DNA from 4 places in the Pseudomonas sp. SZ40 genome. Region 1 is predicted to be linked to each of the others. Evidence: predicted binding sites of a transcription regulator. Region 1 holds the regulator's gene; each other region holds the start of a gene.
The links. Region 1 encodes sigma-54, which starts transcription at its own class of promoters, with help from an activator protein. Its sites were predicted from a motif close to ANTGGCATNNANNTTGCTNT; they were not measured.
Positions count from the first base shown of each region.

Region 2: ACT9T4_RS16505 (pilin) is a predicted target of sigma-54. The motif match lies at 1,501-1,520, and genes of this name have one in related genera.
Region 3: ACT9T4_RS11175 (circularly permuted type 2 ATP-grasp protein) is a predicted target of sigma-54. The motif match lies at 1,612-1,631, and genes of this name have one in related genera.
Region 4: glnK (P-II family nitrogen regulator) is a predicted target of sigma-54. The motif match lies at 1,762-1,781, and genes of this name have one in related genera.

Region 1 is NZ_JBQWIF010000004.1:198,579-204,223, forward strand. Features, by position in the region: gene ACT9T4_RS05960 (KdsC family phosphatase) at 1-11, shown strand, start outside; gene lptC (LPS export ABC transporter periplasmic protein LptC) at 21-590, shown strand; gene lptA (lipopolysaccharide transport periplasmic protein LptA) at 577-1,119, shown strand; gene lptB (LPS export ABC transporter ATP-binding protein) at 1,122-1,847, shown strand; gene ACT9T4_RS05980 (RNA polymerase factor sigma-54) at 2,015-3,523, shown strand; gene hpf (ribosome hibernation-promoting factor, HPF/YfiA family) at 3,604-3,912, shown strand; gene ptsN (PTS IIA-like nitrogen regulatory protein PtsN) at 3,928-4,392, shown strand; gene rapZ (RNase adapter RapZ) at 4,412-5,269, shown strand; gene ACT9T4_RS06000 (HPr family phosphocarrier protein) at 5,282-5,554, shown strand; gene ACT9T4_RS06005 (ZIP family metal transporter) at 5,561-5,645, opposite strand, start outside.
Region 2 is NZ_JBQWIF010000020.1:76,719-82,363, forward strand. Features, by position in the region: gene pilB (type IV-A pilus assembly ATPase PilB) at 1-1,308, opposite strand, end outside; gene ACT9T4_RS16505 (pilin) at 1,566-2,033, shown strand; gene ACT9T4_RS16510 (O-antigen ligase family protein) at 2,133-3,830, shown strand; gene ACT9T4_RS16515 (hypothetical protein) at 4,438-4,656, shown strand; gene ACT9T4_RS16520 (peptide chain release factor 3) at 4,943-5,645, opposite strand, start outside.
Region 3 is NZ_JBQWIF010000011.1:44,246-49,890, forward strand. Features, by position in the region: gene ACT9T4_RS11170 (transglutaminase family protein) at 1-1,459, shown strand, start outside; gene ACT9T4_RS11175 (circularly permuted type 2 ATP-grasp protein) at 1,693-4,182, shown strand; gene ACT9T4_RS11180 (transglutaminase family protein) at 4,179-5,075, shown strand; gene ACT9T4_RS11185 (hypothetical protein) at 5,110-5,403, opposite strand; gene ACT9T4_RS11190 (DUF58 domain-containing protein) at 5,566-5,645, opposite strand, start outside.
Region 4 is NZ_JBQWIF010000002.1:191,262-196,906, forward strand. Features, by position in the region: gene ACT9T4_RS02785 (YifB family Mg chelatase-like AAA ATPase) at 1-1,263, opposite strand, end outside; gene ACT9T4_RS02790 (accessory factor UbiK family protein) at 1,298-1,573, opposite strand; gene glnK (P-II family nitrogen regulator) at 1,975-2,313, shown strand; gene ACT9T4_RS02800 (ammonium transporter) at 2,356-3,672, shown strand; gene ACT9T4_RS02805 (ammonium transporter) at 3,792-5,045, shown strand; gene ACT9T4_RS02810 (secondary thiamine-phosphate synthase enzyme YjbQ) at 5,170-5,595, shown strand.

The DNA.
Region 1 (5,645 bases):
CCTACCTCTAGGGCCTGCCGATGCTGCGCAAATTCATCACTCCCGTCCTGCTGACCTTCGGTGCACTGCTGCTGGTGGCCGCCGGGTACTGGAACATCAATCCAGACAGTTTCTCCAGCGCGCCACAGCAGAGCGGGCCGGACAATCCGATCGACTTCTACGCCGTGAATGCCCGCAGCGTGCAATACCTGCCCGACGGCAAGGTGCAGAGCGACATGACCAGCGACCGCCTGGAGCACGTGCAGAGCACCGACGTCACCCTGCTGACCGAGCCGCGCATGAATCTGTTCCGCGGCACCGAACTTCCCTGGAAGGTGCGCAGCGCCCGTGGCGAGGTAGGCCCGGATGGCGAAGAGGTCGAATTGATCGATCAGGTGCGCGTGGAGCGCACGGACGAAAAAGGCCGCCCCACTATACTCACCACCAGCCGCCTGACCGTATTCCCACAGAAGGAATATGCGCAGACCCAGCAAGCCGTTAGAATCGACGCGGCCAACGGGGTGACCACGGCACAAGGAATGAAAGCGTACTTGAATGACGGCAGGATGCTCCTGCAGTCCAACGTAAGAGGCCAGCATGAGGTTCGTTAAAACCCTCCCCCTACTTCTCAGCCTCGGCGCCACGCTCGGAAGCGCAAGCGCCTGGGCTCTGCCGAGCGACCGCGATCAACCGATCCGCGTGCAGGCCGACAGTGCTGAGCTGGACGACAAGCAAGGCGTGGCGGTGTACCGCGGCGATGTCGTCATCACTCAGGGCACCCTGAAAATCACTGGCGACACCGTCACCATCACCCAGAATGCACAGGGCGATATCGACGTGTTCACCTCGGTGGGCAAACCGGCCTACTACGAGCAGAAGCCGTCTGCCGACAAGCAGATCGTCAAGGCCTACGGCCTGACCATCCAATACTTCGCGGCCAATGAACGCATCGTGCTGATCGACCAGGCCAAGGTGGTTCAGGAAGGCAACACCTTCGAAGGCGAGAAGATCGTCTATGACACCCAGCGTCAGATCGTCAATGCTGGTCGCGCCACGGGCACCAACGTGTCGACCCCGCGCCCGCGCATCGACATGGTGATTCAGCCGCAGAAGAAACCCGCCGCCGAGCAGGGCCAATAACGATGGCAACACTGAAAGCCCAGCATCTGGCAAAAAGCTACAAGGGTCGCCAGGTCGTTCGCGACGTCAGCCTGAGCATCGAAAGCGGGCAGATCGTCGGCCTGCTCGGCCCCAACGGCGCCGGCAAAACCACCTGCTTCTACATGATCGTCGGCCTGGTTCAGGCCGATCAGGGCCGCGTGCTGATCGACGATCTCGACGTCAGCCACCAACCCATGCATGGCCGTGCTCGCGCCGGTATCGGCTACCTGCCTCAGGAAGCCTCGATCTTTCGCAAGCTGAGCGTCTCCGACAACATCATGGCGATCCTGGAAACGCGCAAGGACCTCAACCGTGCGCAGCGTCTGCAGGAGCTGGAAAGCCTGCTGCAGGAATTCCACATCACGCACATCCGCGACAACCTGGGCATGAGCCTCTCGGGTGGCGAACGCCGCCGCGTCGAAATCGCCCGCGCCCTCGCCACCTCGCCGAAATTCATCCTTCTCGATGAGCCCTTCGCCGGCGTCGACCCGATCTCGGTCGGTGACATCAAGCAAATCATTCACCACCTCAAGGCCAAAGGCATTGGCGTGCTGATCACCGACCACAACGTGCGCGAAACCCTGGATATCTGCGAAACCGCCTACATCGTCAGCGATGGTCAACTGATCGCCGAAGGCGATTCCGCTGCGATCCTGGCCAACCAGGTGGTCAAGGAAGTCTATCTGGGCCACGAATTCCGCCTGTAACGAATTTCCCGCCGATGAACGCCCAGCGCCCGCTACCCACGACAGGGTCGTAATGAAATGGTAACGGGCTCTAGGCAAAGCACTCGGATTCAGGCATATAATTTGCTTCCTAGTGGCGCTTTGGCGCCCTGTCGTGGATCGCGCACAGACGCCAGATAAGGTCTGCAATGAAACCATCGCTAGTCCTGAAAATGGGCCAGCAGCTGACGATGACACCGCAGCTGCAACAAGCCATTCGCCTGCTCCAACTGTCCACGCTGGATCTGCAACAGGAGATCCAGGAGGCACTGGAGTCGAACCCGATGCTCGAGCGTCAGGAAGAAGGCGACGACTTCGACAATTCGGACCCCATGGCCGACGGCGCGGAAAGCGCACCCACGGCGGCCGCTCAGGAAGAGAAATTTCAGGAACCAACTTTCCAGGAAAACACCCAGACCGTCGACAATCTGGAAGAAGGCGAATGGGGCGAGCGAATCCCCAGCGAACTGCCGGTCGACACGGCCTGGGAAGACGTCTATCAGACCAGCGCCAGCAGCCTGCCAAGCAATGATGACGACGAGTGGGACTTCACCACTCGCACCTCTGCCGGCGAGAGCCTGCAGAGTCACATGCTCTGGCAACTCAACCTGGCACCTATGTCCGACAAGGACCGCCTCATCGCAGTGACGCTGATCGACTGCATCAATGGTCAGGGCTACCTCGAGGAAACCCTCGAAGAAATCACCGACGCCTTCGACCCCGAACTCGATGTCGAGCTCGATGAAGTCGAAGCCGTGCTGCACCGCATCCAGCAGTTCGAGCCTTCCGGCATCGCCGCCCGCGACCTGCGCGAGTGCCTGCTTCTGCAACTGCGCCAACTGCCGGCCAATACCCCCTGGCTGAGCGAGGCCCAGCGCCTCACCAGTGACTACCTCGACCTGCTCGGCAGCCGCGACTACAGCCAGCTGATGCGCCGCATGAAGCTCAAGGAAGACGAGCTGCGCCCGGTCATCGAGCTGATTCAGAGCCTCAACCCGCGCCCCGGTTCGCAGATCGAATCGAGCGAGCCCGAGTACGTGGTGCCTGACGTGATCGTGCGCAAGCACAACGATCGCTGGCTGGTGGAACTCAACCAGGAGGCCATGCCTCGCCTGCGCGTCAACGCGCAGTACGCAGGTTTCGTGAAGCGCGCCGACTCCAGCGCCGACAACACCTTCATGCGCAATCAGTTGCAGGAAGCACGCTGGTTCATCAAGAGCCTGCAGAGCCGCAACGAAACCCTGATGAAGGTCGCGACGCAGATCGTCGAACACCAGCGCGGCTTCCTCGACTACGGCGACGAAGCCATGAAGCCGTTGGTACTGCACGACATCGCCGAAGCGGTGGGCATGCACGAGTCGACCATCTCGCGTGTCACCACCCAGAAGTACATGCATACACCGCGTGGCATTTACGAGCTGAAATACTTCTTCTCCAGCCACGTCAGCACCTCCGAAGGCGGCGAATGTTCGTCCACCGCGATCCGCGCGATCATCAAGAAACTGGTCGCCGCGGAAAATGCGAAAAAGCCATTGAGCGATAGCAAGATCGCTGGTTTACTGGAAGCACAGGGCATTCAAGTGGCGCGCCGCACAGTCGCCAAGTACCGTGAATCGCTCGGTATAGCGCCTTCGAGCGAACGCAAACGACTGATGTGAGCGGCCTTGTAGTAGAGCCCCAGTGTTCCTGCGGCAGGTGTATAGCCTGCCACTCACACACGGCAACAAGGAGAAGCGGTATGCAAGTCAACATCAGTGGGCACCAGCTGGATGTGACAGACGCACTACGCAGCTACATCGAGGAAAAGCTCGGACGTCTCGAGCGGCACTTCGACAAGATCACCAATGTGCAGGTCATCCTGGAGGTCGAGAAGCTCAAGCAGAAAGTCGAAGCCACCTTGCACATCGCCGGAGGCGAAGTGGTGGCCAATGCCGAGCATGAAGACATGTACGCCGCCATCGATCTACTGACCGACAAACTTGACCGCCAACTCATCAAGCACAAGGAAAAACAGCTCGACCGCCAGCAGGGCGCAATGGCCCGCTGACCTCGTCCTTCTCCTATGATCCGACTTGAAAATATCCTGACCCCCGGCCGTTCCCTCGTGAACGTGCCGGGCGGCAGTAAAAAGCGTGTACTCGAACAGATAGCTGCCGTGATCGCGCGCGACCTGCCCGATCTCGATGGCCAGACCATCTATGAAAGCCTGATCGCCCGGGAGAAACTCGGCTCGACCGGTTTCGGCAATGGCATCGCCATTCCTCATTGCCGCTTGCCCGGATGCAGTTCACCGATCAGTGCGCTGCTGAAACTCGACGCCGCGGTGGATTTCGACGCAATCGATGGCGCCCCTGTCGATTTGCTGTTCGTGCTGCTGGTTCCCGAAGCAGCGACCGATGAGCACCTGGAACTGCTGCGCCAGATCGCCAGCATGTTCGACCGCGAGGACGTTCGCGAGCGACTGCGCCAGGCTCAGGACAGTCAATCGCTGTACCAGACCGTAGTGAACGTGCAGAACGGCCAATAGCCCTACACAGGATGAGCCCATGCGCCTGATCATCGTCAGCGGCCGTTCCGGCTCGGGCAAGAGCACCGCTCTCGACGTGCTCGAGGACAACGGTTTCTATTGCATCGACAATCTGCCTGCCGGCCTGCTTCCCGAGCTGGCCGAACGGGCGTTGCTGCACACCGAGCTGTTGCACCCGCAAGTGGCGGTGTCGATAGACGCACGCAACCTGCCCAGCCAGCTCAAGCGTTTCTCCGAACTGCTCGACGAAGTGCGCGGCCGCAATATCCGCTGCGATGTTCTTTACCTGGATGCCAGCGAAGAAACGCTGCTCAAGCGCTTTTCGGAGACGCGCAGGCGTCATCCGCTGACCAACGACCAGCGCTCGCTGGCCGAGGCCATGGTCGACGAGACCAAGCTGCTGAGCCCGATCATCGACCGTGCCGACCTCAAGATCGATACCACTCACCTGAATCTCTACCAACTGCGCGACACCCTCAAGCTGCGCCTGCTCAACCAGCCTGAGCCGGGCACCGCCTACCTGATCGAGTCCTTCGGTTTCAAACGGGGGATGCCAGTGGATGCGGACCTGGTGTTCGACGTGCGCTGCCTGCCCAACCCCTACTGGAAGCCCGAGCTGCGTGACTTCACGGGCCTCGAACAGCCGGTGGAGGAATACCTCGCAGCCCAAGAGGACGTCCAGGACATGTACCAGGACATCTTCGCCTACCTGCACAAATGGCTGCCGCGCTTCGCTGCCAGCAATCGCTCCTACGTCACCGTTGCGATCGGCTGCACCGGTGGCCATCATCGTTCGGTGTATCTCGCCAACCGCCTGGGCCACGCCCTCAAACCGCTGCTGAAGAACGTTCAGATCCGCCACCGCGACCTCAGTTAAGGAATTGCCGCGATGCCCGCCCGTGAAATCACCATCATCAACAAACTCGGCCTGCATGCGCGTGCCGCCGCCAAGTTCGTCGGAGTCGCAGGGCGCTTTCCCTGCCAGGTGAAAATCGGGCGCAGCGTCGATAGCCTGGTGGACGGCAAGAGCATCATGGCGGTGATGATGCTCGCCGCCGGCAAGGGCACCACCGTGCATCTGGCGACCGAGGGCGAACGGGAAGAGGAAGCCCTGCAGGCGCTGATCGATTTGATCAACAACTACTTCGACGAAGGCGAGTAACCGCTCTCAGACGCTCAGGGCATTGCCCAGAACCAGCATCAGCACGAACCCCGATGCGAACCCCAGCGAGGCCGGCGGCACGTCAGCGCGC
Region 2 (5,645 bases), on a different contig from region 1:
CATATTGCGTAGGCGGGTCAAGGTTTCCGCCGCGCTGTTGGTATGCAGGGTGGACATGACCATGTGACCGGTCTGCGCGGCCTTGATGGCGATGGAGGCCGTATCCAAGTCGCGGATCTCCCCGACCATGATGATATCCGGATCCTGGCGTAGAAATGCCCGTAGCGCCTGGGTGAAGTCCATGCCTTGCTTGGGATTGACGTTGACTTGGTTGATGCCCTCCAGGTTTATTTCCACTGGGTCTTCCGCTGTGGAAATATTCACATCCGGGGTATTGAGGATATTGAGGCCGGTGTAGAGAGACACTGTTTTTCCCGACCCAGTTGGGCCGGTTACCAGAATCATCCCTTGCGGCTGCTTGAGCGCCGCCATATACAGATTTTTCTGGCTTTCCTCATAGCCCAGGGCATCGATCCCCATCTGTGCACTGGAGGAGTCGAGAATTCGCATCACGATCTTCTCGCCCCACAGGGTAGGCAAGGTGTTGACGCGGAAGTCGATGGACTTGCTCTTGGATATCTTCATCTTGATGCGGCCATCCTGCGGCTTGCGCCGCTCGGAAATATCCAGCCCGGCCATAACCTTCAAGCGTGCAGAGATACGCGGTGCCAACTGAATTGGCGGGCGTGCCGTTTCGTGCAGAATGCCGTCGGTACGAAAGCGTACCCGGTACGACTTTTCGTAAGGTTCGAAGTGCAAGTCGGACGAGCCACCTTTTATCGCATCGAGCAGCATCTTGTTGACGAAGCGCACCACCGGCGCGTCGTCGGCATCCTGACCGCCGCTATCGCCTTTCTTTTCATCATCGACTGACTCCGTTTCCAAGCCATCTAGGTCAACGTCGGCCAGATCTTCTAGGCCGCTATGACCCGTATCGAAGAACTTGTCGATGGCATCGCCAAGCTTGTCGTCTTCGACCAGCAGGGCTTCGGTGGAAAGACCGGTGCTGAACTGAATGTCCGTGACCGCCTGGTGGTTGGACGGGTCGGAGATGCCCACAAACAGTTTATTGCCGCGGCGCCACAACGGCAGGGTGCGGTGTTGGCGCACCAGCTTTTCGCTGACCAAGTCCCTGGGCTGGCTTTCCTTGTCCAGCGCATTGAGGTCGAAATAGGCCACGCCAAACTGGTCCGCTGCTAGCTCTGCCAGGGCCCGGCTTTTAACTAATTTGTTCTGTGCCAGGTAGGTAACCAGCGACAGCTTATTGCGCTTGGCCTGAGCCTGCGCTTGCTGAGCGGCCTTTTCATCTAGCAGCTCAGCGAGCACCACCTGCTTTGCCAAGCCCGAAAGGGAAATATTGTCGCTCATGTACACCTCGCGCCGTCTAATGGGTGCGTTATAGCGTAGATGGCGATGACTGCCAAACGACCGTCATTCATCTGACGAAAAATGTCACAAGGTACGGAAAATTGCGTTACGGCTAGCCGTTATCTCAACCCTAGTTGATGGGCTGTAAGGTGAGCCTGCTAACTCACTCTACTGAAAACGGCGTGTTCTTAAGTTGGCATGGTTTCTGCTTTGTAAGGGGTAGGCCTGTATGCCTGCACTCAACTTTGGAGAATTCTATGAAAGCTCAAAAAGGCTTTACCTTGATCGAACTGATGATCGTGGTCGCGATTATCGGTATTTTGGCTGCAATCGCTCTGCCCGCTTATCAGGACTACACCAAACGCGCTCGCGGTGCTGAAATTGTTTTGGCCACGGCGCCTTACAAACTAGGTGTCACTGAGTGTGTGGCTAACGGAAACTGCCTGAATGCGACAGCGGACGGTATTACGGTTCCTCCTACTGCCTCGCGTGCTGCTTCTTCGGTTCCAGTTGACCTTGCATCAACAGATGCTCCTGGAACAGCTCAATACAGCACCATCGCTGTTAGTAACGCCGGCGTCGTGACCGTAGTACCGAAGACTACCAATGGTTTCGTTGCCGCGGATACCTACGTTCTTACCCCAGCTTACAACACTACTACGCGCAATGTGACTTGGACCGTGTCCGGTCAGTGCGTAACCAAGGGCTGGTGTAAGGGCAGCTAAACCCCATTGGGTTTAGTTGTTAACAACGCCTCTCGTTATCGAGGGGCGTTTTTTTTGGGGGAGGGAATTGTGAGTGGGAGTATGTGCTTGAATATAATCATGTTCATGTTTGCGTTTTTTATTTGCGGTGTTTCGTTTGTTCTTCCGTTTAGGGGGTACCCTGATGGGGACTTCTATTCGGATGCCATGGCGGTGATTTTTTCGCTGTTTGTTGTCGTGTGTTTTGGTCGGCGCATGGCTGTTACAAATCTTGTTTGGCTATTTTCTTTTTTTCTTTTGATTTCCTTGGGTGGCGGCGATAGAGGGTATTATTACCATGGCTGGTTTTATCCTGTTGCGGCACTTATATGTTTGGTTTTTTATTTTTCCACGATTTCTGCGCTTGAGGGTGGTTTACGCAATGCCTTTATTGCTGGTTGTATGTGGGGGGTTGTCGCAGGCGGTTGTTTCAGTGTTTTAGTTGGGTGTATTCAGCTGCTTGGCTGGGTCGACCATGTTTCTTTATTGGTTTTTCGCGGTGGCTATGAAGTGTATGGTAATTTCGGTCAGCGAAATAATTTCTCTACATACCTTTTAATTTTCTCTGTTGTCTTGTGCGGGCTGCTCTGTAAAAAAAGTATCAATACTCTGTTTGGGGTAGTGATGTTGGCGGTCGCGGCTATTCTTCTGGCATATGCAGCTTCGCGCATGGCCGTCCTTGCAGTACTGATTCTTCTGTTCTTGGCTTTGGTGGCTGGCAGGCTACGCGATTGGTCTGCTGAAGACTCTGCTGTTATTTATTATTATACTGCCTTTGCAATTTTCTTTTCGCTATGCTTGATTGTTCTTTGGTTTTTCGATTTGGGTGCTTCGTCGCGTATCTCCATCACAGGTGATGTGTCTCGTTTGAGGGAGTGGGAAAAAGCCTGGAATATATTTTTGGATCACCCTTGGGGGGTCGGTTTTGGAAACTATGCACGCTATAGCTTTGTCTATCAGCTTGAGTCCGGTTTGCCAGCGCAGATCACATGGTCTCATGCTCATAATATAGTGTTTCAATTCTTGGTAGAGTTTGGCGTGTGGGCTTTTCCATTAGTGGTATCTGCCATGTGGGTGCTGCAGAGTGTACTCAGGAACTGCTTGAGGCATGGTGCTAATGGTCTTGTTGTGGGCGCTATCCTGTTGATCGTGTGTGTGCACAGTCTGCTTGAGTATCCCCTGTGGTATATGAATTTCCTGGCTCTCTTTTTGTCATTTTTGGCGATGTACATTCCGGTCTCTAAACGGGTTGGTGGTAATATTATAAGAGTGGTTGCTGCAGGTGGAGTGGTTCTTGGGGGGGGGGTCGTTTTCTGGTATTCAGCCCTGCCAGGTTATGTTTATCCGGCGAAAGATTATCGGGTGAATTTGCTGCGCATGCAGGAGTTGATTGATCGCTCACTCAGTCCTGTATTGGATTGGCCTGCTGATAGGGTTTTGATGGAGTATCTTGTTGTTGAGGATGGTCCTGAATGGGAATATAAAATGTGCAAGTCCATTTTTATGGCCACCAAGGAGCCTGTTTACATGTATCTGGAGCGCGTGGCGCTATTTGCTCTCGCTCGGCAAGATTTCGAATTTGCCTCTTCTGTTTTAAAAGCAAGGTATGCAGTCTATCCGTCATTACCTGATGACTACCTGGTTGAGAGTATTCGGAGGATGTGGCCTGATCGAGAAGCCGACTATCTTGGGAAGATCTCCTCGGAAAAGCAGGCTGGATTTCCTGATGACAAAGCATATGATTTAACGCTGCCCGAGTATTGCAACGCTTATAAATAGATAACTTCAGCCTAGTAAAGCGAACTAGATCTTTACGAACAGTCAGGGCGGGTGAAATGACGCCGTTACTGGCTGGGCTGCGACTGGTCTTTCCGGTGCACTGCTTCTCAGGACTCCAGCTCGGAGTTTACGAAGTCCTCTTCGATTGGTGGTAGTTGGCGCCGCAGATCGATCTCTAATGCATTCTGAGCCCCTGGCTACTCCTGCTTCTTCATTAATTGCCGTGTGGGTGTTCAGCCAGTCTCGCCTGATGGCGCCAGCGGGATTCAGGGCGTTGGCGTGCGGCCGTGCGTTGATGGCCAGCTACTCGCTGACGCAGGATTACCACGCCATCAAGGGTGCATTCAGCGAAGCGCAGGTGTGGGGACTCACTCCGTAAAGCCAAGCCGGGTGTTCGCAGAGCGAATGGCCGGCCTACGGTGGTTCGAAGTACGGGGATCGTTACTCGACAGCGGATCTGATCACACCGAAAAACACCGGCAAGCAGGAAAAGGCTTGGAGTTTCACATTGGTGATCTGCCTGGGACCGGCGACTCCGGCGAGATGACCAACCAAATCTCCCCCACTGAAGGTTGGTGACAGATTGCTTATCTGCACGCCTCACCGCGTGGCCACCGCTCTGGATACCTACACGGGTGAGGAGCGCTGGCGTTTCGATCCCAGCATCCGTCGTGATGGCGAGTGTTACCCGCATATGATTTGCCGTGGGCTTACCTATCGAGGGCACGAAAAGCTCTTCGGCTGTAGAGCGCCTGTAGCGCGCTGCGAGCTACTTTGTCAGTCGCCAACCTGGGCCTACTCGCAGGCGGTCAGGCCACGCCCATGACCTACGTCTCGGAGAAGTCCGGTAGGCAGTTCGTCGTGCAGATGGCTGGCGGGCACGGCTCGTTCGGCACCAGGATCGGTGATTCGGTCATCGCCTGGAGCTTGCCGGAGGATAAGCGATAGACGATGGCAGCGGTACGGCGAGGTGAGCGTAGGGTGGGTGACGCTTTTTTCGTCCATCTCAGGTGCTGCGGAACCCATAGGCCGGCGTTTGGCGAAGTCTGACGCGCAAAAAAGAACCGGCCTACTGGCCGGTTCTTTTCATCCTGACTTCACATCCGCGCCAATCAATGATGTTCGCGTGTCGCGCGGAATTTCACATCCGGCCAGCGCTCTTCCATCAGGCTCAGGTTGACGCGAGTCGGCGCCAGGTAGGTGAGGTGGCCGCCGCCGTCGAGGGCGAGGTTTTCCACGGCCTTGTTGGAGAATTCCTCGAGCTTCTTCTTGTCGCTGCAGTCGATCCAGCGCGCAGACCAGACGGTGATCGGCTCGTAGCCGCACTCGACCTTGTATTCCTCCTTCAGGCGGCTGGCGACCACGTCGAACTGCAGCACACCGACGGCGCCGAGGATGATGTCGTTGCTGCGCTCGGGGAAGAACACCTGGGTGGCGCCTTCTTCGGCGAGCTGTTGCAGGCCCTGACGCAGTTGCTTGGACTTGAGTGGGTCCTTCAGGCGCACACGGCGAAACAGTTCCGGAGCGAAGTGCGGGATGCCGGTGAAGCCCAGTGCCTCGCCTTCGCTGAAGGTGTCGCCGATCTGGATGGTGCCGTGGTTGTGCAGGCCGATGATGTCGCCAGCCCAGGCCTCTTCGAGCATTTCCCGCTCGGAAGAGAAGAAGGTCAGGGCGTCGCCGATGCGCACGTCCTTGCCGGTGCGCACGTGGCGCATCTTCATGCCTTTCTCGTACTTGCCCGAGCAGATGCGCATGAAGGCGATGCGGTCGCGGTGCTTGGGGTCCATGTTCGCCTGGATCTTGAACACGAAACCG
Region 3 (5,645 bases), on a different contig from region 1:
GTTCATGCCGCCGCTGAGTGACCTCGAGGATTACCTGGAGCTGGCCGCCGCCATCGAGGACACCGCTGCCGAACTGGATTGCCCGGTGCTCCTCGAGGGGTACGAGCCGCCTAACGACCCGCGACTGCAGTTCTTCCGGGTGACCCCGGACCCTGGCGTGATCGAGGTGAATATCCACCCGGCGGCCAGTTGGGACGAGCTGGTCGAACGCACCGAGTTCCTCTATGAACAGGCGCGTCAGTGCCGCCTGAGCAGCGAGAAGTTCATGATCGATGGCCGCCACACCGGTACCGGCGGCGGCAACCACTTCGTTCTCGGTGGCGCCACACCTGTGGATTCGCCCTTCCTGCGCCGCCCCGATCTGCTGCGCAGCCTGATCAGCTACTGGCACAATCACCCGTCGTTGTCCTATTTGTTCTCCGGGTTGTTCATCGGTCCGACCTCCCAGGCGCCCCGGGTCGACGAGGCGCGCAACGATGCCCTCTACGAGCTGGAAATCGCCTTCGCACAGATGCCCGAGCCCGGTCGCGAGTGCCCGCCGTGGCTGGTCGACCGCCTGCTGCGCAATCTGCTGGTCGATGTCTCCGGCAATACCCACCGTGCCGAGTTCTGCATCGACAAGTTGTATTCCCCGGATTCGGCCTCCGGGCGTCTTGGTCTGCTCGAGCTGCGTGCCTTCGAAATGCCGCCGCACGCGCAGATGAGCCTGGCCCAGCAGTTGTTGCTGCGGGCGCTGATCGCGCGGTTCTGGAAGGAGCCTTACCGGCCCGCACGCCTGGTGCGCTGGGGTACCGAACTGCATGACCGCTTCTTGCTGTCGCACTTCGTCGAGCAGGATTTTGCCGATGTGCTGCAGGAACTGACCACCTTCGGTTACCGCCTGCGCGCCGACTGGTTCGCACCGCATTTCGAGTTTCGCTTCCCCAAGGCCGGCGACTTCAACGTCAAGGGCATCGATCTGGAGCTGCGTCAGGCGCTGGAGCCCTGGCATGTGCTGGGCGAAGAGGGCGCGGTGGGCGGTACGGTGCGTTATGTCGACTCGTCCCTCGAGCGGATGCAGGTCAAGGTCAATGGCCTGACCCCGGATCGTTACGTGTTGACCTGCAATGGCGTGCCGGTCCCGCTGCGAGCGACCGGCAAGGTCGGTGAGTTCGTCGCCGGGGTGCGCTTCCGTGCCTGGCAGCCCGCGGCCTGTCTGCAGCCGACCATCGGCGTGCATGCGCCGCTGATTTTCGACCTGGTGGATACCTGGATGAACCGCTCCATCGGCGGATGCCAGTATCATGTCGCCCATCCCGGTGGGCGAAACTATGACAGCCTGCCGGTGAACGCCTATGAGGCGGAAAGCCGGCGCCTGGCACGCTTCTTCCGCCTTGGGCATAGCCCGGGTAAACGGGCGGCGCTGACGCCAAGCAGTAATCAGGAGTTGCCAACGACCCTGGATCTGCGCCGCATCTGAGAACCTGCGCAACGTCGGCTGCGCGCCGACGCTGCGGCGTTAAAAACAGCTCAGGAGTGCGCATGTACACCAGTACACTCCGCTTCCTGGCCTGTTTTTGGGGGCGCCAAGCCCTTGCCGTGCTCTAGCTCGCGCGATGTTGAGTGGGTTCTACTGGCGCAGGTTATGCTTTCACCGTGCAACGCCTACGCTAAGCCAACGACAAGACGTCACCAAGAATCACCGAGACATTGATGCCTGACCTGCTCGCCGATTACCCGTCCAACGATGGGGCCTACGATGAACTGCTCGATGCCAGCGGGCAGGTTCGCCCGCATTGGCGCAGGCTGCTGACCCAACTGCAGCGCAGCCGCCCGGCACAGCTGCAGCAGCGTCAGGCCATGCTGACCCGACAGATTCAGGAGAACGGCGTTACCTACAACGTGTACGCCGATCCCGATGGTGCGGATCGCCCCTGGGAACTGGACCTGCTGCCCAATCTGATTCCCGCGGCCGAGTGGCAGACCATCGCTGCCGGCGTGGCCCAGCGTGCGGCGTTGCTCGACAAGGTACTGGCCGACCTTTACGGCCCTCAACAGCTACTGGCCGACGGCCTGCTGCCGCCGGAGCTGGTCTTCGGCCACGAGAACTTTCTCTGGCCCTGCCAGGGCTTGCAGCCGCCAGGCGGTACCTTCCTGCATGTGTATGCCGTGGATCTGGCGAGGGCGCCCGATGGCCGCTGGTGGGTCACGGCCGATCGTACCCAGGCGCCCTCCGGGGCGGGCTACGCTCTGGAAAACCGGCAAATCGTTTCCCGCGCCTTCCCCGAGCTGTACCGGGACCTGGGCGTGCAGTACCTGGCGGGGTTCTTCCGCACCCTGCAGGACACCCTGGCGCGTCAGGCGCCCGCCGATGGCGAGACGCCGCTGGTGGTGGTGCTGACACCCGGGCGATTCAACGAGAGCTATTTCGAACACCTGTACCTGGCCCGTCAGCTCGGTTATCCGCTGGTCGAAGGCAGCGACCTGACCGTGCGCGACGCCACCCTGTACCTCAAGACCCTGGCGGGGTTGCGCCGCGTACATGCGGTGCTGCGCCGTCTCGACGACGATTTCTGCGACCCCCTCGAACTGCGTACCGACTCCGCACTGGGCGTGCCCGGCCTGCTGGAGGCGGTGCGTCAGGGCCGCGTGCTGGTCGCCAACGCGCTCGGTAGCGGTGTGCTGGAAGCGCCCGGGCTGCCAGGCTTTCTGCCGGCGATCAGCGAGAAGCTGCTGGGTGAGCCGCTGCTGCTGCCGAGCATCGCCAGTTGGTGGTGCGGCGAGCCACCGGTATTGGAGCAAGCCCTGGAAAAACTCCCCGAGCTGCTTATCCGGCCGAGCTTCCCATCGCAGAGCTTCACCCCGGTATTCGGCCGTGATCTGGATGCCGCGCAGCGTGCCGAGCTGACTGCAAGGCTGCGGCTGCGCCCTTATGCCTATGTCGCTCAGGCGCTGGCGCAACTGTCCCAGGCACCGGTCTGGCAGGGTGAGGGCAAGCTGCAATCCCGTGCCATCGGCATGCGCGTGTTCGCCGTGGCCAGTGCCGACGGCTACCGGGTGATGGCGGGCGGCTTGACCCGCGTGGCCGCGGAAGCCGACGCCGAGGTGGTGTCGATGCAGCGTGGCGGTGCCAGCAAGGACACCTGGGTGCTTGGCGAGCGCCACGGCCCCGGTGAACCGTGGCAGGGTATGCGCCCGCTGGGCGCAGCCGATCTGGTGCGCAGCGACCCCTATCTGCCGTCACGGGTGGTGGAAAACCTGTTCTGGTTCGGTCGCTACAGCGAGCGCTGTGAGGACAGCGCGCGGCTGCTGCGCATCATGCTCGGTCGTTACGTCGATGACGATGATGACCCGCAGGCTCTGGAGGCGGCGCTGGATCTTGGCGAAAGCCTCGGCCTGTTGCCCGATGAGGAGCACGGCGCTCTGGATGCCCGGCTGCTGGAGGCGGTGCTCGGTGCCGAATGGCCAGCCAGCCTGCGCATCAATCTGCAACGCCTGCAATGGACCGCCGGCAGCGTGCGCGGCAAGCTTTCCCAGGCCAACTGGCAGGCGCTGGTGGAGCTGCAACGCGATGCGCAGAATCTGGAGGCCCGTGGCGGCGATTTTGGCCAGTTACTGGATTTTCTCAATCGCCTGCTGATGTCACTGGCGGCGCTCTCCGGCTTTGCGCTGGACGACATGACCCGTGACGATGGCTGGCGTTTCCTGATGATCGGCCGCTGCATCGAACGCCTGCAGTTTCTCTGTGACAGCGTCGGCGGCTTCCTGCGCAGCAGCAAGCCGGATGATCAGTCGGCGCTCGAGTGGTTGCTGGAACTGGGTAACAGCAGCATCACCTACCGCACGCGCTACATGGCCTCGGCACAGCTGATTCCGGTACTCGACCTGCTGCTGCTCGATGAGCAGAACCCCCACGCGGTGCTGTTCCAGGTGCGCACGCTGTTGCGCTCTCTGGAGCGCCTGGCCGAACGCTTCCATCTGTCCGAGGCGCCGGCACTGTCACGGCTCGAGCGGCAATTGAGCGCCGTCGACCTGCGCAGCCTGGAAAATCCGCTGTTCGGCGCCCGTGGCGTTCGCGCGGTACTCGATGGCCTGGCCGATCTGCTCGAGGCCATCGGCCAGGCATCCGGCCAGGCATCGGATGAACTGGGCCTGCGCTTTTTCGTGCACGTTGCCGCCAGTCAGGGAACCCGGTCGTCATGAGTGCTCGTTATCAGGTGTTGCACGACACCCATTATCGTTATGCCTCGCCAGTGTCCCTGGCCCAGCAGCTGGCCCATCTGTGGCCGCGTGACTGTGCCTGGCAGCGCTGCGAGGAGCGCCATCTGCAGATCACCCCGCAGCCCTGTCAGCGCCACGATATCGTCGATGTATTCGGCAATCCGTTGACCCGCCTGGCCTTCGAGCGGCCCCACGACGCGCTGAAGGTCTGCGCCAGACTGAATGTCGAAGTGCTGCCGCGGGCGTATCTCGATCTGCAGGACTCGCCGTCCTGGGAATCCGCCTGTGAGGCCCTGGGGTATCGGGGGCAGCCGTGGGATGCGCAGTTGCTGGACGCTACCCGCTACCGTTTCCAGTCACCCTACGTGCGTCTGAAGCGCGCCTTCAGCCTGTTCGCCGACGATTGCTTCCTGCCCGAGCAGCCGCTGCTGCTCTCGGTGCGCGTGCTGATGCAGAAGATCTTCGACGAGTTCACCTTCGATGCCGAAGCCACGCAGGTGGCGACGCCGCTGCTCAAGGTGCTCGAGGAGCGGCGCGGGGTCTGTCAGGACTTCGCCCACTTGATGCTCGCCTGCCTGCGTTCACGGGGCCTGGCGGCACGTTACGTCAGCGGCTACCTGCTCACCCAGCCGCCACCCGGCCAGCCGCGTCTGATCGGCGCCGATGCCTCGCATGCCTGGGTGTCGGTGTATTGCCCGCGCAACGGTTGGGTGGATTTCGACCCGACCAACAACATCCTGCCGGCGCTGGAGCACATTACCCTGGCCTGGGGCCGCGACTTTTCCGATGTTTCCCCGTTGCGCGGGGTGATTCTCGGAGGGGGCGATCATGATCCCGAGGTGCAGGTCACGGTCATGCCGTTACCGGCGAACTGAGTACGCCAGCCTGCCGAATGGCGGGCTGCGGGACTCAGCCGAGAATCACGCGAATGACCGCGATCAGCTGGAAGGCACAGAAGAAGCCCAGGGCGATGCGCATCGGCTTGGACAGATTGCTGCCCAGGCTTTCGCGTAGCGGTTGAAGCATGAAGCTGGGTGTCAGCGCCAGGCCAATCACCAGCGACACCACGGCGAACATCGAGAAGAACTCGCTGCTCATGGGCGGTACGCCCGATGTGAAGCCATACAGCAGGCAACCGATGGCCACGGCGAAGAAGGCCGCGGAAATCAGGCGCTCCTTGGGTGTCCAGGAGGAAAAGTTCACAGGCGTGCGCTCCACAGGCGAAATCGATGGGGCGCAGTATAAGGAATGGCGCGTTTCAGGGCAGTAGTCAGAAACAAACAACTGTTACCCCCAGCCTGCGGTTGAGCCAGCGAAACCCGGGGCATGATCTGCCAGGCTCCATCCGCGCGGCCAGCATCGGGGTTAGAGCATCCCGGCCTTTTTCCAGGCCAGGTAGCGGTTGACCAGTTCGGGGCCGAGTTCGCCAGGGCGGGCGTCCAGCA
Region 4 (5,645 bases), on a different contig from region 1:
GCGGCGCAGCTGGATGTCTCGCGCCGCGGCGACACGGGCTGCGGCTGTGGCGCTGGTTTCACCGCTTTCCCGGGCGGGGCCCAGTGCGGTGCTCTCGCGGGCGACGGTGATGTGCAGGTCGATACGGTCGAGCAGCGGGCCGGATAGCTTGCCGCGATAACGCTGGATCTGCTCGGCGCTGCAGCGGCAGCGACCGCTGGGATCGCCGAGAAAGCCACAGGGGCAGGGGTTCATGGCGGCAACGAGCTGGAACCTGGCGGGGAAACTGACTTTGTCCCTTGCCCGGGCGATGACGATATGACCGCTTTCGAGGGGTTCTCTCAGCACTTCGAGGACGCGCCGATCGAACTCGGGAAGCTCGTCGAGGAACAGCACGCCGTAATGGGCAAGGGTTATCTCGCCGGGCTGTGGCCGGCTGCCACCGCCCACCAGTGCGGGGCCCGAAGCGCTGTGATGGGGATGTCTGAACGGTCTTTGTGGCCAGCTTTGCAGCGGCGTGTGGCTGGCGACGGAGCGAATCGCGGCAACCTGCAGGGCTTCCTCCTCGGTCAGGGGGGGCAACAGGCCGGGAAGGCGGCTGGCCAGCAGCGTCTTGCCAGTGCCCGGCGGGCCGCTGAGCAGGAGATTGTGGCCGCCAGCGGCGGCAACCAGCAGCGCTCGCTTGGCGGCGACCTGGCCCTGCACCTCGGCCAGGTCGGGGTAGGGCAGGGCCTGGCGCAGCAGGCCCTGCGCCTGATACGGCGCCAGCGGCGTGTGGCCGTTCAGGTGAGCGACCAGTTCCAGGAGATGATCGACTGCCAGTACCGTCAGCCCGGACGCCAGGCTGGCCTCTTCGGCATTCTCTCTGGGCACCACAAGGGTGCGCCCCGCTTCCCGAGCCGCCAGGGCGGCAGGCAGGACCCCTCGCACGGCGCGTACCGTACCGGACAGCGCCAGTTCACCAAGGCATTCGAGAGGAGCCAGCGCGTCTGGCGGCAACTGACCGCTGGCGGCCAGGATGCCCAGGGCGATGGCCAGGTCGAAGCGGCCGCCGTCCTTGGGGAGATCGGCTGGTGCCAGGTTCAGGGTAATGCGCCTGGGAGGGAAATCCAGTGCGCAATTGAGGATGGCGCTGCGCACGCGATCCTTGCTTTCCTTGACCGCCGTTTCTGGCAAGCCAACCAGCGCCAGGGACGGCAAACCGTTGGCCAGATGGGCCTCTACGGTGACGGCAGGGGCGTCTACGCCGATCTGGGCGCGGCTGTGGACTATGGCCAATGACATCGATCACTCCTTGATCGTCTGCCGGCCGAGCAGGTTACTCGACCGCTGTTTGCTGCTGCGCGGGGGCGCTGCGCGACTCCATTTCCAGAACCTTGGCTTCCAGGGCCTCGAGGCGTGCACGGGTGCGGGCCAGCACGACCATCTGGCTGTCGAATTCTTCGCGGCTGACCAGATCGAGCTTGCTGAAGGTGCTTTGCAGCAGTGCCTTGAGCTGGCTTTCGATTTCACTGCGTGGCAGGGGAGTGTCGCCACTGAGCAGGCGGCTGGCCTGCGTGCTGAGGGCGTCGAGCAAAGCTTTGGGTGGCAGCATGGGAACCTTCCGAAAACGATTGAACGCAGTGTAACACGGCGATTTTTGTGACCGAGTCGACGCTATCGCACCAATATCGAGCATTGCAGGGTGCGCTTTGGCGCCGTTCTGGTGCGTCGGCACCTCGAGATATTTTCCTGCGAGCCCCTGCGCGCTCGTAACGTCCTGAAATGAGGCGGTTTGCTGGTATTGGCAAGCTTTCTGCTTAGTCGCTCATGACCCATGCACCGATGCGGTTCGGTTGTATCGTGCGGGCGGGGAATGTTTCGCCGGGAGCAGTCGGTGGTATCGGATCAGCCCTGTCTTGGCAACCGATGCATACAAAAGCCAGACACTGAGCTTAGACTTGCGACGGGGTAAGAATTCCTGGGGCAAGTCCACCTTACACGGGAGAGAGTTTCATGAAACTAGTCACTGCCATCATCAAGCCGTTCAAGCTGGACGACGTCCGCGAGTCGCTGTCGGAAATCGGGGTGCAAGGCATCACCGTGACCGAAGTGAAAGGCTTCGGTCGTCAGAAGGGTCATACCGAGCTGTACCGCGGTGCCGAATACGTCGTCGATTTCCTGCCAAAGGTGAAGATCGACGTGGCCATCGCCGACGATCAGTTGGACCGTGTCATCGAAGCAATCACCAAGGCTGCCAACACCGGCAAGATCGGTGACGGCAAGATTTTCGTCGTAAACCTGGAACAGGCGATCCGCATCCGTACCGGCGAAACCGATACCGACGCGATCTAAGCTCCGCCCCCCACCCCCCCAAATCGTCCCAGGAGTTAAATCATGACTCTGCGAAAAGTCGCAGGGCTCGGAGCCCTTTCGTCCCTGTTTTTCCCCGGCATGGCCATGGCGCAGGAAGCGACGCTGAATTCCGGTGATACAGCCTGGATGCTGACCGCTACCGCCCTTGTCCTGTTCATGACCATTCCCGGCCTGGCGCTGTTCTATGCAGGCATGGTGCGTTCCAAGAACGTTCTGTCGGTCATGATGCAGTGCTTCGCCATCACCGCTTTGATGAGCATCCTGTGGTTCGCCTACGGCTACAGCCTGGCGTTCGACACCACCGGGATGGAAGCCGGCGTGACCAACTTCAGCTCCTTCGTGGGCGGTTTGGGCAACATGTTCCTCGGCAATCTGACCAAGGAGTCGCTGACTGCCGCGTTCCCGGAAAGCGTGTTCATCACCTTCCAGATGACCTTCGCCATCATCACCCCTGCACTGATCGTCGGTGCTTTCGCCGAGCGCATGAAGTTCTCGGCGATGCTGGTGTTCATGACCGTATGGTTCACCCTCGTCTATGCGCCCATCGCGCACATGGTCTGGGGCGGCGACGGTGCCCTGATGTGGGACTGGGGCGTACTGGACTTCGCTGGCGGCACCGTGGTGCACATCAACGCCGGTATCGCCGGTCTGGTGGCGTGCATCGTGCTGGGCAAGCGCAAGGGCTTCCCGAGCGTGGCCATGGCGCCGCACAACCTCGGCTACACCCTGATCGGCGCTGCGATGCTGTGGGTAGGCTGGTTCGGCTTCAACGCCGGCTCCGCTGTCGCCGCTGACCAGACCGCTGGCATGGCCATGCTGGTCACCCAGATCGCCACCGCCGCCGCGGCACTGGGCTGGATGTTCGCCGAGTGGGTCGCCCACGGTAAACCAAGCGCTCTGGGCATCGCCTCCGGCGTGGTCGCAGGCCTGGTCGCCATCACCCCTGCTGCCGGCACCGTCGGCCCGATGGGCGCGATGATCATCGGTCTGGCTTCCGGCGTGATCTGCTTCTTCTGCGCCACCAGCCTCAAGCGCAAGCTGGGCTACGACGACTCTCTGGACGTCTTCGGCGTACACGGCGTGGGCGGCATCGTCGGCGCACTGCTGACCGGTATCTTCGCAGCACCTGCCCTGGGCGGTTTCGGCGAAGTCGAGAACATCGGCCTGCAGCTGTGGATCCAGTTCAAAGGCGTCGCCTTCACCGTGATCTACACCAGCATCGTCACTTTCGTGATCCTCAAGGTCATCGATGTCGTGATGGGCCTGCGTGTCACTGAAGAAGAAGAGTCGGTCGGCCTCGACCTGGCTCAGCACAACGAGCGTGGCTACATCCTGTAAGCATCACAGGGCCCGCTGCGTGCGGCGGGCCCAACGCACACGGAGTGCGCCCGGAGCCAACCCGGGCGCCTCGACCGCACAGCGCACAAACAAGCGCAACGGCCAGAGGTGAATAAAAAATGGACAACACAGCACTGACTGCTTTGCAGTACGGTTTCGATACCTTCTACTTCCTGATTTGTGGCGCTCTGGTGATGTGGATGGCCGCTGGCTTCGCCATGCTCGAAGCTGGCCTGGTACGTGCCAAGAACACCACCGAGATTCTCGCCAAGAACGTGGCCCTGTTCGCCATCGCCTGCATCATGTATCTGCTGATCGGCTACTACATCATGTACTCCAGCCCTGAGGGCGGCATCCTGCCGAGCTTCGGCTTTCTGATCGGCGACGAGAACAGCGTCGAGTCCGTGCTGGCCGGTGGCGAAGACGCCCCCTATTACGCCGCACGCTCGGACTTCTTCTTCCAGATCGTGTTCGCTGCCACCTGCATGTCCATCGTGTCCGGTGCCGTGGCAGAGCGCATGAAGCTTTGGTCATTCATCGCCTTCGCCATCGTCATGACCGCGATCATCTACCCGGTCCAGGGCTTCTGGAAATGGGGCGGCGGTTTCCTCGATGCAGCCGGTTTCCTGGATTTCGCGGGCTCCAGCGTCGTGCACATGGCGGGTGCCGCAGCTGCTCTGGCGGGTGTGATTCTGCTCGGTGCGCGCAAGGGCAAATACGGCGCCAATGGCCAGATCAACGCCATCCCGGGCGCCAACCTGCCGCTGGCTACCCTGGGCATGTTCATCCTGTGGATGGGCTGGTTCGGCTTCAACGGTGGCTCGCAACTGAAGATGAGCACCATCGAAGACGCCAACGCCGTGGCTCAGGTGTTCGTCAACACCAACATGGCTGCTGCCGGTGGCCTGATCGCCGCGCTGATCGTGGCACGTATCCTGTTCGGCAAGGCCGACCTGACCATGGCCATCAACGGTGCGCTGGCCGGCCTGGTGTCGATCACCGCCGAACCGCTGACCCCGACCGCGCTGCAGGCCACCCTGATCGGGGGTGTCGGTGGGGTGCTGGTGGTGTTCTCGATCCTCGCCTTCGACAAGATCAGGATCGACGATCCGGTCGGCGCGATCTCCGTACACGGCGCGGCCGGCATCTGGGGCACCCTGGCCGTGTGCCTGACCAATGGCGAGGCGAGCCTTGGCGCGCAGCTGTTGGGTATCGCCAGCATCTTCGCCTGGGTCTTCATCGCCAGCCTGATCGTCTGGGGCATCATCAAGGCGGTGGTTGGCTTGCGGGTCTCCGAAGAAGAGGAATACGAAGGTGTCGACCTGGTCGAGTGCGGGATGGAAGCCTATCCCGAATTCACCAACAAGAAGTGATGCACAGCTGACGGGCTGCTCATCACGAAAAATGATGGTCGAACAATCGCAAAGGGCGCTCAGGCGCCCTTTGTTTTTTTCTACGGCGCGCTAGAATGCGCGCGTCGAAAAGAGGACGACGAACATGTGGCAGCAACGGCTGATCACCCTGCGTCCGCGGGCACGGGGCTTCCATCTCGTAACCGATGAATTGCAGGATGCGTTACCGGAACTGGCGAGCTACAGGGTGGGTCTGTTACACCTGTGGCTGCAGCATACGTCGGCGTCACTGACCGTCAACGAGAATGCGGACCCGGCAGTACGCCGTGACTTCGAGCGCTTTTTTCGCCGTCTCGTCCCTGAGGACGCAGCGGGTTACGAGCACTGCGACGAAGGCCCGGATGATCTGCCGGCGCACTTCAAGTCGAGCGTGTTGGGCGTTCAGTTGCAGATACCCGTGAGTGATGGGCGTCTTGCACTGGGCACCTGGCAAGGGATTTACCTGGGCGAGCACCGTGAGCAGGGTGGTGCGCGCCGAGTGTTGGCGACCTTGCAAGGTACGGCAAATTGAATTTTTTCCAGGCGTTCGGCAACGTCGTACGACTGGGCTATAACTAACCT